Regions from separate parts of the Mesorhizobium sp. WSM4310 genome, predicted to be linked through region 2. Evidence: predicted binding sites of a transcription regulator. Region 2 holds the regulator's gene; each other region holds the start of a gene.
The links. Region 2 encodes PhoB, which activates phosphate uptake and scavenging genes when phosphate is short. Its sites were predicted from a motif close to TGTCATNNANCTGTCAT; they were not measured.

Region 1 (4,178 bases), on a different contig from region 2:
TCAGTAAATTGCCAATCTTTCCCGGAGCTTGAATAGATTCACGCCGAAGGAGGGGCGGTGGCAAACCGAAGCCCTCCCTCGAGGTTCGCAGGCCTGATATCACACCGCGATTTTGCCGCCGCCTTGCCTGGTGATGGCGACGACCGACGGCCGCACCGGCATTTCGGGCTTGAAGTCCGGCCAGCGCGTCGACGGATCCTCATAGTAGGACGGCCGGCCAAAACCTTCCCAATCCTCGCCGCCATCGCCCGGATGCTGGACGGCGACGAAGGCGGTCTGGTCGTCAGGCGCAAACAGCGGGCCGCACATTTCCGCGCCGATCGGCACGCGGAAGAACAGTTTCGAGGTTGCCCGCGCGGCCCCCTCCGTGTCGACCGCCCACAGGCCATCGGTGCGGCCGGTGACCTTCGGGCCCTGGCCGTCGGTAGCGACCCACAGGCGCCCGGCCGAATCGACCGCGCAATTGTCGGGCATGCCGAACCAACCATGGGCCGTCGTCGCCGTCGAGAAGGTGGCGCCGACATCGGCAACCGACGGATCGCCGCATTTCAAAAGCACTTCCCATTTGCCCTTGGCGGCCGTGAAATCGCCATCGGTCTCGGTGATCTCTATAATGTGGCCGAAGGCATTCTCGGCACGCGGATTGGCGGCATCGACCTGATCGGGCTTGCGCTTCGAATTGTTGGTCAGCATGACATAGACCTTGCCGTTGACACCATTGGGCTGGATGTCCTCTGGCCGGTCCATCTTGGTGGCGCCGAGCAGATCGGCGGCGCGCCGCGTCTCGATCAGCACGTCGGCTTGGCCGGCGAAGCCGTTCTCGGCGGTCAGCGGCCCTTGGCCGAAGACGATCGGCAGCCAGTCCACCGTGCCGTCCTCGGCGAATTTGGCGACATGCAGCGTGCCCTCGTCGAGCAGGTCTTTGTTGGCGGCATGGTCGTTGGCGCTGAACGTGCCCTTGGTGACGAATTTGTAGACATAGTCGAAGCGCTCGTCGTCGCCGAGATAGAAGACGACGCGGCCGTCCTTGGCGACGATGGATTCGGCGCCCTCATGCTTGAAGCGGCCCATGGCGGTGCGCTTCCTCGGCGTCGATGCCGGATCGTTGACGTCGACCTCGACGATCCAGCCGAAGCGATTGGGTTCGTTCGGCTCCTTGGCGAGGTTGAAGCGGTCGTAATGCGCGCCCCACTCATAGGCGCCTTCCGGAATGCCGAGCCGCTTGTAGTTGGCGGCTTCCTTGTGGCCCTCGGGCAATTCGCCGGAGAAATAGCCGTGGATGTTCTCCTCGGCCATCACATAGGTGCCCCAAGGGGTGACGCCGCCGGCGCAGTTGTTGAAAGTGCCGAACACTTTCGTGCCGGACGGGTCGGCATTGGTCTTGACGCGGTCATGGCCGGCGACCGGGCCCGACAGCGCCATGTCGGTGGTGGCGGTGATGCGGCGGTTGAGCTTGCCGTCGCGCACCACTTGCCATTTGCGGCCCTCCTTGCGGATCTCGACGATGGTGCCGCCATGCGCCGCCATCTCGACATCGACCTGCTCCTTCACGAGCGGCGCCACCTCGGCCTTCTTCTTCCCGTCCTTCTCGACGATCGCAACGATGCCCGGAAACATCAGATGCGGGTTGGTGTATTCGTGGTTGACGACGAGCAGGCCGTGTTCGGCCGAGCCGTCGATCGCGATGTAGCCGACATAGTCGTTGTTGTAGCCGAACTGCCTGGCCTGCGCCTCGGCCGACTGTTTCGTCGGGTCGAACTCCGGCGAATCGGCAAACAGCGGATCGCCCCAGCGCAACAGCACGTCGGCGTCGTAGCCCGGCGCGACATGATGCCTGTCGTCGATGCCGGCCTCGAGCTCGTCGAATTTGAAAGCGGAGCCTTCCGCGGCGCGGGCATCGTCGGCGGCGATCATGGCTAGCGGGCCGACGGTCGCGGCGATCGCCGAGACGGCGAGCGATCCCTTCAGGAATCCCCGGCGCGAGAACCGCGCGGCGATGATCTCGCCCATGGTGCGGTTGTCGGTGGGATTGGTGGCCGGTCCTTCGTTTTCCTCGAGCAGGCTGGTGCGGAATCGGGCGTCGGGGGAGCGATGTTCGGTCACGAAGGGCCTCTGGCTTTGGAGTGGCTGGAGCTTGTTGCCTGTTCGACTCCTACGCCGGGCCGATCACATTTTCGTGACATCATACAGGCCCGAAGGCTCGGGGCGAGGCGACTTGCTCGCGCGGACCTCGGACTTTGGTCCAATCTTGCGCTTGCAAAAGTCCTGGAGGACAAACGCAACGGTCGGAGGTCGCTTCCGGCCAATACATCTTTCGGCGAAGTTGCTGGTTGCAACGTTGGGGTGGGCGCGCCGGCTCAATCGACGGAGATCAGGATGCACGGATCGATCACGGCCCGGTGCCGCCGGCTGACGCTCGTTTCGGCGGCGGCTCTGGCGCTGACCATCGTTCCCTATCGAATTGCCCTGCACGGCTCCGCCCCCGGGATCGACGCCGCATCAGCACAGGCCGGCAACGGTAATGGCGGCAACGGCGGCGGTAACGGCGGTAACGGCGGCAATGGCGGCGGCGGTAACGGCGGCAACAGTGGCGGCGGTAGTGGCGGTAACAGCGGCGGCAACGGAAATGCAAACGGCGGCAATTCCGCAACGGATGGCAGCGGTGACAACTCGGCGTCCGGCAAGGGTCAGAGCACCAAAGGCGCCAGCCATGTCAACGGTACGACCGGTGACAAGGTCGAGGTGAGCGGCAACAAGATCACGGTCACACATCCCGACGGCATCACCGAAAAGATCGAGAACGGGCGCTTCAGAATGAAGGATGCGCTGGGTCGCACGATCATCGACCGCCGGGCCACGCCGGCCGATGTCAGCCGTCTGAAAGCCTTGTGAAACTGGCCAGCAGGCAACGGCCAGCGCTTTGCCCGGGAAAACCGTTCACACTATTCCTGGAATTGCTCCAGCGCTTTGGTTTTGCCGCAATTCCGGACGGAAAACCGTTTCACACTTTTCCTGGAATTGCTCTAGGAGCGACTTCTGTCCCGGTCGCGGAACTCACGCACCATGAGAGCCGCTTCAGTGCGGTTTCGCACATTGAGTTTGGACAGCACCCCGGTCATGTGGTGCTTGACCGTCTTCTCCTGCAGCTCCAGGCGCAAGGCAACCTCCTTGTTGCTGAGCCCCTCCGCCACCAGCCGCAGGATTTCCGCCTGCCGTTCGGTCAGTTGCCGCAACCGGTCCGCCACGCCGTCGGCGGATTGCGGGGACTGGAGATCGGAAAGCAGCCGTGCCGACAGCGTCGGCGTAAGGTAACCCTCGCCGGCTGCCACATTGCGCAGGATGTCGGCGAGCGCGCGAGATCCGACGCCCTTGAGGATATAGCCCTGCACGCCTGCGTTCAGCGCCGTGGTTACATCGGCATTGGTCTCCGAAACCGTCAGCATGACGATCTTCTGGGCGGGATGGTCGGCAAGGATGCTGGCAACCGCGGACAGGCCGCCGCCCGGCATGGAGATGTCGAGCAGCAAAATGTCAGGCTGCACCGTCGAGGCGATGCGTTCGGCATCCTGCGCTGTCGCGCCTTCGCCGACGATCTCGAAACCTCCGATCTCCGACAGGCTGCGCGTCACGCCTTCACGAAACAGCGGATGATCGTCGACAATAGCGATGCGGATAGCGCCAATCATGCTTGCTCCTCGATCGAAAGACTGATCACCAATCGCGTGCCTTGCGCTCCGGTCAAGGTCTCGAACTGGCCGCCAATGCTTTCGACCCGCTCCCTGAGGCCGGCGAGCCCCAACCCATCGACCCGCGCCGGATCGAAACCCGGCCCGCTATCGGACACTTCGACAAAAAGCCTGCCATTCTTCATCCCGGCCCGCACCGTCTGATCCTTGGCCCGCCCGTGGCGATAGGCATTGTTCAGCCCTTCCTGCACGAAACGATAGATGCTGATCTTTTCGGAAGTGCCGAGATCAGGCAAATGCCTGGGCAGCGTGAGCAACACGGACGTTCCCGTCCGGTGCTGATGTTCGTCGACCGCCATCCGCAATATGTCCGTTGCCGCGGCCGTTTCGATCTGCGGCAAGACGAGACCGGTGCAGATACCGCGAATTTCGCGCATCGCATCCTCCAGCGTCTTGCGGATCATCGCGACCTCGGTCGCGCGGTTTTCGCCC
Region 2 (4,178 bases):
CTCAATCGCCTTCTTCATGGCGGCCTCGTCGGTCTTCCAGCGCTCTTCCTGGAAGTTGGACCACGAAACGCCGATGACCTTGTCTTTCGCCTGCGCGACCGACGCAAGCGTCAGCGACATGGCGACACCCGCCAGGATGGCGGCCGTGAATCTCTTCATGATATTCCTCCCTGCGCCGCGTATGGCGCGACCAAACTGGCCCTAAGGCCGGCACAGAGGCCCTATTTTTTCGAGCCTCGAAAAAACACTGATCCAACACCGGAACGCTGTCAACAACGATTCTGATGGATTTTGATGTCCCTCTGAATTTTTTTCGAGCTTCGCAATAAATAAATGACAGCACCGGCCGCTTCTGCCAGTATTTGACCGTGTCGCCGGCAGCGTTCGAGGGAGGCCGGAAGAACCGCGGCGACCGGGAGGATGTGAAAAAACATGTCGGTCGGAATCCGCCACGACGATCTGCGCCGGCGCAACCGCGCGATGGTGATCGCGGCCGTGCGCCAGGCTGGCCGGCCCTCACGCACCGAGATCGCCGCGACCACCGGCCTCAGCCATTCGACCATATCGGCGATTTCCTCAGACCTGATCGGCGAAGGCATCCTGGCCGAGGGCAAGCCGAGCGAGGCCGGCGCGCTGAAACGCGGCAGGCCGCAGGTCGGCCTCGGCCTCACTCCGGAGGCCGCGGCTGTGATGACCGTGGTGCTGTCGCTGAATTTCCTGTCGGTCGCAGTCATCGACTATGCCGGCCAGGTGATATCGGAAGAACAGCGCCGGCTGGACACGCTGACCATGTCGCGCGAGGCGCTGATCGGCGAATGCGTGGCCATCGTAAGGCGGCGCCTCGAGGATCCCGACATTGACGTGCGCAGCGTCGCCCGCATCGCGTTGGCGATCCAGGGCATCACCGATACCGAGGCCCGGGCGATGCTGTGGTCGCCGATCACGCCGCAGACCGACATCGCCTTCGCCGACATACTCGAAGCCGAGTTCGGCATCCCCGCCACCATGGAAAACGACTGCAACATGATGGCGGTGGCGCTGCGCAGGCGCGATCCCGAGCGCTACCGCGACGACTTCATCGCCATCCTGCTTTCGCACGGCATCGGCATGGGGCTGGTGCTGAAGGGCGAGCTGTTCACCGGCACCCATTCCTCGGGCGGCGAGTTCGGCCACATGATCCATCGGCCCGGCGGCGCGCTCTGCCGCTGCGGGCGGCGCGGCTGTGTCGAGGCCTATGCCGGCAATTACGCCATCTGGCGCAATGCCAGGCAGCTCGGCGAGGACACCGAGCCGGTGGCCGATGTCAGCGACGCGCAGATGCGGGCGCTGGCCGCGACGGCACGGGAACGGGACGGGCCCGAGCGCGAAGCCTATCGCAAGGCCGGCGAGGCACTGGGTTACGGCCTCGGCAGCCTGTTCGCGCTGATCGATCCGGCGCCCGTTGCCATGGTCGGCGTCAGCGCCGCCGCCTTCGATCTGATCGAGCCGGCATTGCGCGAGGCGATCGCCCAGACCGCCGGTGGTCAGCACTCGGAATCGATCTCCTTCGACACCGAACCGAACGAACTGCCGCTGATCCGCGAAGGTTGCGCCATGCGCGCGCTGACCTTCGTCGACCAGGAGATTTTCGCGCCGGGCGTGCAGGCAAGAACGGGTGCCGGAAAGAACGTTGCCTGACGGTCAGGGCGAAACTCGATCATTCTGAACGACCGCGTTCGGCCCGTTGCGACATCAATTGGCAATGTGTCTGCCTGTATGATCTGCTGATGTCCCGTTCGTTGGTGATCAACTTCAACATAGATCAGGCCGAGTTTTACGGCCTCGTCCATCGTGTTCGCAACTTCGGCGAGGACGTCTACCGCTTCCTGCGAACCAACGGCTGGGGCGAAATTATTATCGGCGAGGTCGACGCGGCCACTACGCAGCTGATCATTCGAGACATCAAACATTCAAAGCTCCAGCGCGTTGCTGTATGGGTCGAAGAGGAGATGAGGCGGCAACATCTGTTGGGAGAAGTCGAAGTCCGCTGATCACCCTCTTCACGGCATTGGCGACTACCTGCTGATTGGAGTTTCGATCTTGGAGCCTCATCCCGATTTTATCGGGATGAGGCAAGCTCTAGTCTTCCCGGATCGCGTAGCCCGCCCCACGAATGGTACGGATGACATCCGGCATGCGACCATTGTTGACCGCCTTGCGCAACCGGCCGACATGCACGTCCACGGTACGCTCGTCGATGTAGATCGTCTCGCCCCAGACATTGTCGAGCAGCTGGCTGCGCGAGAACACGCGGCCAGGATGGCGCATCATGAATTCGAGCAGGCGGAATTCGGTCGGCCCGAGCCGGATCTCGCTCTTCTTGCGGTAGACCCGGTGCGATTCACGGTCGAGCACGATATCGCCGACCTTGAGCACGCTGGACAGCACTTCCGGCTTGGCGCGGCGCAGCAGCGCCTTGATGCGGGCCATGAATTCCGGCGTCGAGAACGGCTTGACCAGATAGTCGTCGGCGCCGGTGGAAAGCCCGCGTACACGGTCGCTTTCCTCGCCCCGCGCGGTCAGCATGATGATCGGCAGCCGCTCGGTCTCGGGCCGCATCCGCAATCGCCGGCAGAGTTCGATGCCGGATACCGCCGGCACCATCCAGTCGAGCACGAGCAGGTCGGGCACGTTCTCCTGCAGGCGGATTTCGGCTTCGTCGCCGCGTGTCACCACCTCGACCTGGTAACCCTCCGATTCCAGATTGTAGCGGAGGAGCACGCCGAGCGGCTCCTCGTCCTCCACCACCATGATGCGTGGTGCGATCATCGGTTGGTTACCCCTGCGCTCAGGCCGCCGGCGCCGACATCGCCGTCTCGTCCTGTTTTGGACGGTTGGCGGGCAGCTGCGTACCGGTCAGGACATAGTACGCATTCTCGGCGATGTTGGTCACGTGGTCGCCGATGCGTTCGAGATTCTTGGCGCAGAACAACAGATGCGTGCAAGCCGTGATGTTGCGCGGATCCTCCATCATATAGGTCAGCAGTTCGCGGAAGACGGAGGTGTATTTGACGTCGATGCGCTCATCGTCGGCGCGCAGCTTCGCCAGTGCCGCGGCATCGCGCGCCGCATACTCCTCGATCACGCCCTGCACCTGGATCAGCACCAGCTGCGCCATGGCGTCGATGGAATGCGAGAGGTCGCGCGGCGTGGCGCTGAGGCCGACAGTGCCGACGCGCTTGGCGATGTTCTTGGCAAGGTCGCCAATGCGTTCGAGATCGCCGGCCATGCGGATCGAGCCGACGACATGGCGCAGATCATCGGCCATCGGCTGGCGCTTGGCGATCAGCGTGATGGCGCGGTCGTCGAGTTCGCGCTGGCGCGCATCCATGATGGCGTCGTCGGAGACGACGCGCTGGGCGAGCGCATTGTCGGAGTTCAGCAGCGCCTTGGTGGCGCCGCCGACCATCGAGCCGGCGAGATCGCCCATGTCGCTGATCAGCCTGCTGATCTGTCCGAGATCCTCGTCGAAGGCTGCGACTGTGTGTTCGGCCATGATCCTGGTCCTCGTATGCGTGCGATCAGCCGAAGCGGCCGGTTATGTAGTCTTGCGTGCGCTTCTCGCGGGGCGACGTGAAGATCTTCTCGGTGCGGTCGAATTCGACCAGTTCGCCCAGATACATGAAGGCGGTCTGCTTCGAGACGCGCGCCGCCTGCTGCATGTTGTGGGTGACGATGACGATCGTGTAGTCGGCCTGCAGCTCGTCGATCAGCTCCTCGATCTTGGCGGTCGACAGCGGGTCGAGCGCCGAGGCAGGCTCGTCGAGCAGGATGACTTCTGGCTTCACCGCCACGGTGCGGGCGATGCACAGCCGCTGCTGCTGGCCGCCCGACAGGCTGAGGCCGCTAGCATTGAGCTTGTCCTTGACCTCGGTCCACAGTGCCGCGCGCTTGAGCGCCTGCTCGACGCGGCCGTCCATCTCGGCCTTGCTGATCTTCTCGTAGAGCCTGACGCCGAAAGCGATGTTCTCGTAGATCGACATCGGGAACGGCGTCGGCTTCTGGAACACCATGCCGATCTTGGTGCGCAGCAGGTTGAGGTCCTGCGAGCGGTCGAGAACGTTCTGGCCGTCGAGCAGCACCTGGCCCTCGGCGGTCTGCTTGGGATAAAGCTCGTAGATGCGGTTGAAGACGCGCAG
Region 3 (4,178 bases), on a different contig from region 2:
GTAGACGTCACCAATCTTTCGACCGGTCGGCATTTCTTTCGAATTCTCGCAGACAAAAACCGGCAGCCCCGGCTATGATAGCCGCACGGCCGGAGACGGCCGGCAGCCCGCACGTCGCCAGGAGGCATGGCGAACGCCTCCAGGATACGTCCTGACCCGCTTCACCCGTCGGGCGATCGGCGGCCGTCCCAGCGGCCGGTTGTGATCCGAATCGATCGTCACGAAACGATAGGGACATCGCTTGGAGGCGAGATCCGGGTATGTGTCTTTTTCCCCTTAGAAAATAGCGCTTGCAATTTGCAATTGGTTTGCTAAACAACAACCGATTGCAAAACGCAACTGGTTATCGAGGAGGCTTTCATGTCCATGCTGCGTGTCAACGCATTCACCCTATCGCTCGACGGCTATGGCGCCGGCCCCGATCAGGATCTGCAAAATCCGCTCGGCATCGGCGGGGAATCCTTGCACAAGTGGTTTATCGACACCCGCACCTTCCGTGAGATGGTGCTCGGGCAAGAGGGCGGCACCACCGATATCAACGAGGCGTTCGCGGCGCGCAGTTTCGAAAATGTCGGCGCCTGGATCCTCGGCCGCAACATGTTCGGGCCGATCCGCGGCGAATGGCCTGACGACAGCTGGAAGGGCTGGTGGGGCGACAACCCGCCCTACCATGTGCCGGTGTTCGTGCTGACGCACCACGCGCGGGCACCCATCACGATGGAAGGCGGCACGACCTTTTATTTTGTGACCGACGGCATCCATTCGGCGCTCGAGCAGGCGAAGGCCGCGGCGGGCGGCAAGGATGTGCGGATCGGCGGCGGGGTCGCCACCATCCGGCAATATCTGCAGGAGAGCTTGATCGACCAGATGCATCTGGCAATCTCGCCGGTGTTGCTTGGCAAGGGCGAGCACCTCTTCGCCGGCCTGGATATGTTGAGGCTTGGCTATCAATGCACCGAGCAGGTGGCGACGGCGCTTGCCACGCATGTGGTGATCAAGCGGGCGTAGTTACAGCGCTTTCTCCCCGCCAGCGGCAATTTCATCAGAACAGGTTTGGCTGCGCAACGCCAACGATCGAAGTCAGCGCCGCCCCTCATCCGCCCTTCGGGCACCTTCTCCCCGTGAAACGGGGAGAAGGAAAAGGTGCTCAATACTTCTCCGGCACGTAGAGCTCGCGCGGCAGCGTCTGGCGCTCGTATTCTGGGTTGAAGACGCGTTCCGGCAGCGTGATCTCCTCGTGCGGCACCTCTTCATACGGCATCTGCTTGAGCAGATGATCGATGCAGTTCAGCCGCGCCCGCTTTTTGTCATTGCCCTCGACGATGAACCAGGGCGCCTCGGGAATGTTGGTGCGGGCGAAGGTCTCTTCCTTGGCCTTGGTGTACTGCTCCCAGCGCACGCGCGACTGCAGATCCATCGGCGACAGTTTCCACTGCTTCATCGGGTCATGGATGCGCATCAGGAAGCGCATCTGCTGCTCCTCGTCGGTGATCGAGAACCAGTATTTGACCACGGTGATGCCGGAGCGCACCAGCATCCGCTCGAACTCGGGAACGTCGCGGAAGAATTCCTCGACCTGGCCGGCATCGGCAAAGCCCATCACCCGCTCGACGCCGGAGCGGTTGTACCAGGAGCGGTCGAACAGCACGATCTCGCCGCCCGCCGGCAGATGCGGGACATAGCGCTGGAAATACCATTGCGACTTCTCGCGCTCGGTCGGCGCCGGCAGCGCCACGACACGGCAGATGCGCGGGTTGAGCCGCTGGGTTATGCGCTTGATGACGCCACCCTTGCCCGCGGAGTCACGGCCCTCGAAAATCACCACCAGCTTCTTCTTATAATAGGCGACCCAGGACTGCAGCTTGATCAGTTCGGACTGCAAGGTGATCAGGTCGCGAAAATATTGCATGCGGTCGATCGAAGGCGGATGCGCGTTCTTGTAGATCTTGGCGATCTCCATCGACAGCGCCGGCTCCGACATTTCGAGCTCATAGTCTTCGTCGAGCGTGTCGGCGAGCTCGGCTTCGAGCCAATCCTTGGCGGGAGAATTCTGTCTTTGCTCAGTCATTTGCACTGCTCCGCTTGCAAGCCCTGTCGGTTCCCATACGGCGCCCCAAATTGCTGGCTAGCGGCCTGGAAGGGAAACACCTGAGCCGACTTCAATATAGAGCGGCAGTGACGGTTTTATTGCAGCCGGACGCTATAGCGGCCGCAGCGGTGTCCGCCATGTCCAATCGATCCATCGCCATGGCATGGCGACAAGCCGGCCGAATTGTCTTACAAATCCTCTGTCGCATTCCGGGCTGCCCTTTGGCCCCGCCCCCATTTAACGCAATCGCGAGGACTGACATGGAATACCGCATCCTTGGCCGTTCCGGCCTGAAGGTTTCGACACTGACTTTGGGCACCATGACCTTCGGCGGCACCGGGCCCTTCGCCGCGGTCGGCAACAGCGATCTTGGCGAAGCCAAGCGCATGATCGACATGTGCATCGATGCCGGCATCAATCTCATCGACACGGCCAATGTCTACTCCAACGGCCTGTCGGAGGAGATCATCGGCGAGGCACTCGGCGGCAAGCGCAGGAACGACGTGCTGATTGCCTCCAAGGCGCGCATGCGGATCGGCAGTGGACCGAACGACGAAGGCCTGTCGCGCCACCACCTGATTCGCGAATGCGAGAAGAGCCTGAAGCGGCTGAAGACCGATGTCATCGACATCTATTTCGTCCACCAGTGGGACGGGCTTACCCCGGTCGAGGAAACGGTCGCGGCGCTCGACACTTTGGTCAACCAGGGCAAGGTGCGCTATATCGGCTGCTCCAACTGGTCCGGCTGGCAGGTGATGAAGGCGCTGTCCGTCAGCGACAGCCGTCACCAGCAGCGCTTCGTCACCCAGCAAATCCACTACACGCTGGAGGCACGCGAGGCGGAATATGAACTGCTGCCGATCTCGGTCGACCAGGGGCTGGGCGTGCTGGTCTGGAGCCCGCTCGCCGGCGGCCTGCTGTCCGGCAAATACCACCGCGACAGCCCGACCGCACGGCAACTCGCCGGCTGGTCCGAGCCGCCGATCCGCGACGAGGACCGGCTCTGGCGGATCGTCGATGTGCTGGTCGAGATCGGCAAGGCTCGCGGCGTATCGGCCGCGCAGGTGGCGCTGGCCTGGCTACTCGGCCGTCCCGCTGTCTCCTCGCTGGTGATCGGCGCCCGCAACGATGCCCAGCTCAAGGACAATCTCGCGGCCGCAAGCCTGGCGCTCAGCCCTGAGGAACGCCAGCGCCTCGACGCGGTCAGCCGGCCGCCCGTGCTCTACCCCTATTGGCACCAGCAATTGACGGCCAAGGATCGCTTCGGCCCTGCCGACACGGTTCTCGACCGCAGCGTCATCTGACCATCAGGCGGAGGCGCGCTTGCCCTCGATGAAGCGCCAGAGCTCGGGATCGGGCTCGATCTGGCCGCTGAGCACGAAGTATTTGTAGAGCACGAGCAGGGAGATCGCCTGCTCGTCTCGCTCATTGGAGAATTTCCGGCAATAGGCATTGGCCGCGGCAATGATGCGCTCTGCCTGCGCCGGATGTCGTTCGAAATGGCGCACCTTTTCGTCGAGATCGGCGAAATCCGGATCGAGCGGCACATAGTGGACATTGGCCTCGAGCTGGCGCTCCGCGAACCATGTCTCGTATGTCGGCGGCGGCATCAGGCAAAGCGACTTCGAGCTCAAGATCCATTTGAGGTTGGTCGCCACGTCATTGCCCTCGAGCGAGACGATGTAGCGGTAGCGCTGGTGCTGGCTGATGCTGAGAAAGGGCTTGGCGTATTCGGCCGGTGCGTTCGGCTTGTGCGAGCCGGCATCGCAGAATGGCAGGTCGCGCACCGCTTGCAGAAACCGTGTCCTGATCGGATTGTTGAGATCACCGCGCCAGACCACCATAGGCAACTTGTCGGCGAACGAGATGGTGTCAGCCGGCATCTGGAAGTGACGGAATTTGTCGAGCTTCATGATGACCGCGTTCTGGTCGTCATCACGAATCGGCCTATCCTTGACGATCGTCGGCACCTTCGGCACGTCCCTGACGTCGCCGAATTCGACGTCGATGAGCAATCCGGGATCGAAATAGCGGGCGAATTCCTTCAGGTCGTAATAGTACATGGTCGGCGTGAACGGCAGTTTGCTGA

Region 1: the regulator PhoB is predicted to act here: its motif matches at 2,166-2,182, upstream of FJV80_RS20730 (PhoX family phosphatase).
Region 3: the regulator PhoB is predicted to act here: its motif matches at 2,176-2,192, upstream of ppk2 (polyphosphate kinase 2).

The regions. Positions count from the first base shown of each region.
Region 1 is NZ_VFTA01000019.1:117,767-121,944, reverse strand. Features, by position in the region: gene FJV80_RS20730 (PhoX family phosphatase) at 100-2,103, opposite strand; gene FJV80_RS20725 (hypothetical protein) at 2,377-2,892, shown strand; gene FJV80_RS20720 (response regulator transcription factor) at 3,024-3,686, opposite strand; gene FJV80_RS20715 (sensor histidine kinase) at 3,683-4,178, opposite strand, start outside.
Region 2 is NZ_VFTA01000047.1:952-5,129, forward strand. Features, by position in the region: gene xylF (D-xylose ABC transporter substrate-binding protein) at 1-159, opposite strand, end outside; gene FJV80_RS30870 (ROK family protein) at 433-1,677, shown strand; gene FJV80_RS30875 (hypothetical protein) at 1,767-2,030, shown strand; gene phoB (phosphate regulon transcriptional regulator PhoB) at 2,119-2,808, opposite strand; gene phoU (phosphate signaling complex protein PhoU) at 2,828-3,535, opposite strand; gene pstB (phosphate ABC transporter ATP-binding protein PstB) at 3,561-4,178, opposite strand, start outside.
Region 3 is NZ_VFTA01000008.1:18,356-22,533, forward strand. Features, by position in the region: gene FJV80_RS11155 (dihydrofolate reductase family protein) at 361-1,008, shown strand; gene ppk2 (polyphosphate kinase 2) at 1,148-2,068, opposite strand; gene FJV80_RS11165 (aldo/keto reductase) at 2,350-3,393, shown strand; gene FJV80_RS11170 (glycosyl transferase family 90) at 3,397-4,178, opposite strand, start outside.